One region of the Stenotrophomonas sp. YJH_SMC_4 genome, then DNA from elsewhere that is predicted to be linked to it. Evidence: riboswitches for the same ligand, from Rfam matches in the RefSeq annotation. Region 1 holds a riboswitch; the other holds the start of a gene.
The links. Region 1 has a riboswitch for cobalamin ahead of AC5P9F_RS14030 (epoxyqueuosine reductase QueH). Riboswitches for the same ligand answer to the same signal wherever they lie in the genome.

Region 1 (2,386 bases):
GTGCGCGGTAGCGCCGGGCCATGCCCGGCGGTCACGCCTCAGACGATCGCGATTCCCGCCTTGCCCAGCGCCTCGCGCACCATCGCGTCATTGGCTTCGGTCACCGGCTTGGTCAGCTCCCACAGGAACTTCACCCGGAAGCCGGACTTCACCGCGTCCTGCGCGCTCCACAGCACGCAGTAGTCACGGGCCAGGCCGCATACGTGCACTTCGCGGATGCGGCGTTCATGCAGCCAGCCGGCCAGGCCGGTGGCCGGGCGCTCGCCATCGGGGCCGTGGTTCTCGCGGAAGGCGCTGTACGAATCCACCTGTTGGCGCGTGCCCTTGCGCAGGATCAGGTCGGCCACGGTCCAGTCCACGCCCGGGTGCAGGGCGGCACCGGCGCTGCCCTGCACGCAGTGGTCCGGCCACAGGGTCTGCGGCTGCGCGTGCAGCAGGATGGTCTCGAACGGGCGTTGGCCGGGGTGCTGGCTGGCGAACGAGGCATGGTCGGCCGGGTGCCAGTCCTGTGTTGCCACCACGGTGCGGTAGCGGCGCTGCACCAGCAGATCGGCAATGGGTGCCACCAGCGCATCGCCCTGGTCGCAGGCCAGGGCGCCACCGGGCATGAAGTCCGGCTGCAGGTCGATCACCAGCAGGGCGACATCGGCGGGCAGGGCGGTCATGGCAGTTCCGGTACAACAGAAGGGGCGACCAGCGTGGCCGCCCCATGCCTGCACGTCAATCGTCCTGCGGCGTCCCAGCGTCCTGCCCGTAGTAAAGCAGGCCGATCTTGATCCGCTCGCGGCCATTCTCGCGGCGATGGCGGTTGGCATCGCGCAGCGAGTACACGCAGCCGCAGTATTCCTGCTGGTAGAACTGCTCGCGCTTGCTGATCTCGATCATGCGGCTGGCACCGCCGCCCTTGCGCCAGTTGTAGTCCCAGTACTGCAGGCCTTCATAGCGCGAGGCGGCGCGGATGCCGCAGTCGTTGATCTGCGCCATGTTCTTCCAGCGCGAGATGCCCAGCGAAGAACTGATGGTGTCGTAGCCGTGCTCGTGCGCGTACAGCGCAGTGCGCTCGAAGCGCATGTCGAAGCACATCGTGCAGCGGATACCGCGTTCGGGCTCGTTTTCCATGCCGCGTGCACGGCTGAACCAGTTGTCGGTGTCGTAGTCGCAGTCGATGAAAGGAATGCCGTGCTGCTCGGCGAAGCGGATGTTCTCCTGCTTGCGCAGCTCGTACTCCTTCACCGGGTGGATGTTGGGGTTGTAGAAGAAGATCGCGTAGTCGATCCCGGAGGCGGTGATCGCCTCCATCACTTCGCCGGAACAGGGCGCGCAGCACGAATGCAGCAGCAGGCGCTTGCCGTCGGCGGGCAGGGTCAGGGTGGGGCGTTGGAGCTCGGTCATCGTCAGGTACCGCATGGACCGCCGGCAACGGCGGTGGCCCATGCTCAGCGCGTGGGTGAACGGGTCTGGCCGGATACCGTGAACAGGACGCGCGCGGCCACGCCGCCTGCACGCGCAGGACGACGACGGCCCCGGCAACCTCCCCGCGGAGATTCCAGGTCGAGTCAGGGGACGGTCGTGTCCCCCGGCCGGGGCCGGTATTCGGGCTGATGGACACGGGCCGCAGCCCACCTACTACCCGCCGCTTCCCAGGCGCGAGCCCAGTGCTGTTGGCGGGATTCGTTTCCATTCACCGCTGCGGGGCAGCTCCGGAATGGACGCGCGAGGCGCCTTCACCGGATTCCCGTTTAAATCCCTCCCCGCGCCGCAGCGATGGGAGGGATACCTTCGGCGTGTGCAAGGTGGACCTGTTGGTGGCGCCGGTCAAGAGCGCAGGGGTCAGAACCCGCTGCGCTGCAACGGGATCCGACCCCAGCGGAAGGAAGGGGTCGGATCCCGCTGCCACGCAGCGGGCTCTGACCCCGGTCGGGATGCGCCTTCAATGCCCCACGGCCGCCCGCGTGCGGATGTCGTCCAGCCGCTGGTCGTGCAGCAGGCGGCCGTTCTCCCACACGGTCACCATTGCGTCCTCGAAGCCGTCCGGCAGGGTGTCGTCGCCGTTGGCCGGCAGTGGCACCGTATGCAGGCTGCCATCGTCCAGGCGGCGCAGCAGGCGCATGCGGCCACGCTTGCTGGCCTTGCCGGCGTCGGTGACCGGATCCTTGTAGACGTCGATCCACTCACCCTCGACCCGTGCCGCCGAGCACTTCAGCGCGAACTTCTGCGTATCGCGGTCCAGCCGCTGCAGCAGTGCACCGCCCATGCCGAAGGCCACGTTGTCGGCAGCGTAGCCGTCGTCGGTGGTGCGCTGCAGGATCGCGCGGATGGTGTCCGGATTGATGCCATCGCCCTGGATCACCCGCACGTGGTTGAGCACGCGATAGCCCTTGCCGTT
Region 2 (2,386 bases), on a different contig from region 1:
TCGCTGGAAGGCGCGTTGCTGGACTGCCATTGGCAGGAGCTGAGCGAGCCACAGCGTGAAGCACTGGTGCAGGATTACGAAGCACGCATCGCTGCGCATCCGCTGAAGGCAGCCGGCCCGGCGTCGGGCCCGGTGCATGAGCAGCGCTTCGATGCCGACGATGACGCTGAGGACAGCGTGCCCGGGGGCGCGGACGAGGATTGAGGCCTCCGCGTTCCTGGGGATGCCGGCCAGCGGCCGGCACTACCAGTGTGATGCGGGATCGGTAGCGCCGGGCCATGCCCGGCGAGTGCGCTCAGGGCTGCTGCAGCTCCAGCAGCTCACCCACCAGCCCGATCTCGCCGCGCTCCAGCCACACCCGCAGGCGCGTGCCGTGGTCGATACGCAGCGCCCAGCACAGCGACATCGGCAGGCCGCAGACCTGCGACAGCACCATGCGCAACGGGCCGCCATGGCTGACCACCAGCGTCGGCACCGGATCGTCATCATCGAGCAGGCGATCCAGCGCGCGCGCGATGCGTCGCTCGAAGTGGCCCCAGCTCTCGCCATTGGGCGGCGGGAACGCGTGCGGGTCGGCATGGAAGGCCGCCAGTGCATCCTCCGGCAAGTCGAACAGCGACCGCCCGTCCCAATCGCCGAAGTCCAGCTCTTCCCATTCCTCGTCCGCTTCCACGTCCAGCCCACGCGGCGTGGCCAGGGCCATCGCCGTATGCAGCGCGCGCAACCGCGGTGAACTGATCACCCGCTCCCAGCGCTGCCCGGCATAGGCCTCGACCAGCTCCTGCGGCAGCCCGGCCAGCTGCGGTGGGTCGCTGCGGCCATCAAGGAACTCGTCACGGCCATTGCCGGCATGGCGGACCAGGTCGAGGATCATGCGCGCGTCCCGGACGGGCGACGCAGGTACAGCGGAAAACGGGCGGACATCGGCAACGGCACCACGGGATCGAGCAACCATTCTAAAGGCACAGCAAAGGCAGTCGCGCAGGCGCGACGCAACGGGACGGCCTGCGATGCCGTAGACTGCGCGCACTTCCAGGTGACCTGCGGCCATGGCCGGCAGGTTGAAACGGGAAGCCGGTGACGCGTGATTCCACGCCAGGCCGGCGCTGCCCCCGCAACGGTAAGCACGTCAGTTCCAGGCAACACCGCCACTGTGCCGCAGGCATGGGAAGGCGCCTGGACGGTGGCCTCGCGCCACCCGGCGGCAAGCCCGGAGACCGGCCCGGAAGCCTCAGGTCGCGATGCGGTGGGCATGGCGCTGGATGACCGTGGCGTGCGCTGCGGCATCGGCGCACGCCTGCCTTCGCGGCTCCTCCCCTTCGCCACGCGGGCGTGCGTGGCACCCGGAGTCCCCCATGAAGCTGCAGTCCCGAATGCTGTCCCTGGCCGTGCTGGCCGCCCTGCCCGCGCTGGCCCAGGCCGCCAATGACACCACCGCGCTCGACCAGATCCTGGTCACTGCCACCCGCACCCCGATCGCCCTGCAGGACAGCATCGCGCCGGCGCAGGTGATCGACCGCGCCCAGATCGAATCCAGCCAGGCCACTTCGCTGCAGGAACTGCTGCGCGGTCGCGCCGGCATCAACCTGGCCAATGCCGGCGGCCTCGGCAAGCAGAGCTCGCTGTTCCTGCGCGGTACCAATTCCGGCCACACCGTAGTGCTGGTGGACGGCGTGCGCATCAACAGCGCCGACCTCGGCCTGGCCATGTACCAGGACCTGCCGCTGGCGCAGATCGAGCGCGTGGAAATCGTGCGCGGCCCGCAGTCGAGCCTGTACGGCGCCGACGCCATCGGTGGCGTGATCCAGATCTTCACCCGCCGCAACCAGGGTGATTTCGCCCCGCACTTCCAGCTTGGCGGTGGCAGCAACGGCCTGCGTGAAGCCAGCGGTGGCATTGGCGGCGGTACCGAACGCGGCTGGTTCGGTGCGGATATCGCCTACCAGCATTCCGACGGCATCGATGCCTGCCGCGGCTCGGCCACGCTGTTCGCCGGCTGCTTCGCCGACGAGCCCGACCGCGACGGTTACCGCAACCTGTCCAAGAGCCTGCGCGGTGGCTACACCTTCAACGACCAGTGGAACGTGGAAGGCAGCGCCCTGCGCGCCGACGGCAGGAACCATTACGACGGTTACTACAACTATTCGGAAACCCGCCAGCAGGTGCTGGCCGGCAAGGTGCGCTACACCCCGTCCGAGCGCCTGGCATTCACCGCCAACGTCGGCCGCAGTGACAACGAGTCGGACAACTTCGGCGACTTCGGTGCACGTGGCAGCGCACAGACCCACCGCGACAGCGCCTCCCTGCAGGGCGATTTCGGCGTGGCCGAGGGCCAGCTGCTGAGCGCAGGCGTGGACTGGAGCGAAGACAACCTGGATGGCAGCAG

Region 2: it holds a riboswitch for cobalamin, as region 1 does, so the genes downstream of both, btuB (TonB-dependent vitamin B12 receptor) here and AC5P9F_RS14030 (epoxyqueuosine reductase QueH) in region 1, are expected to answer to the same signal.

Annotation. Positions count from the first base shown of each region.
Region 1 is NZ_JCAFUR010000009.1:32,520-34,905, forward strand. It holds gene pncA (bifunctional nicotinamidase/pyrazinamidase) at 39-665, opposite strand; gene AC5P9F_RS14030 (epoxyqueuosine reductase QueH) at 721-1,407, opposite strand; cobalamin riboswitch at 1,568-1,797, opposite strand; gene AC5P9F_RS14035 (nicotinate phosphoribosyltransferase) at 1,931-2,386, opposite strand, start outside.
Region 2 is NZ_JCAFUR010000007.1:102,950-105,335, reverse strand. It holds gene AC5P9F_RS12850 (TfoX/Sxy family protein) at 1-204, shown strand, start outside; gene AC5P9F_RS12845 (histidine phosphatase family protein) at 296-874, opposite strand; cobalamin riboswitch at 1,018-1,240, shown strand; gene btuB (TonB-dependent vitamin B12 receptor) at 1,356-2,386, shown strand, end outside.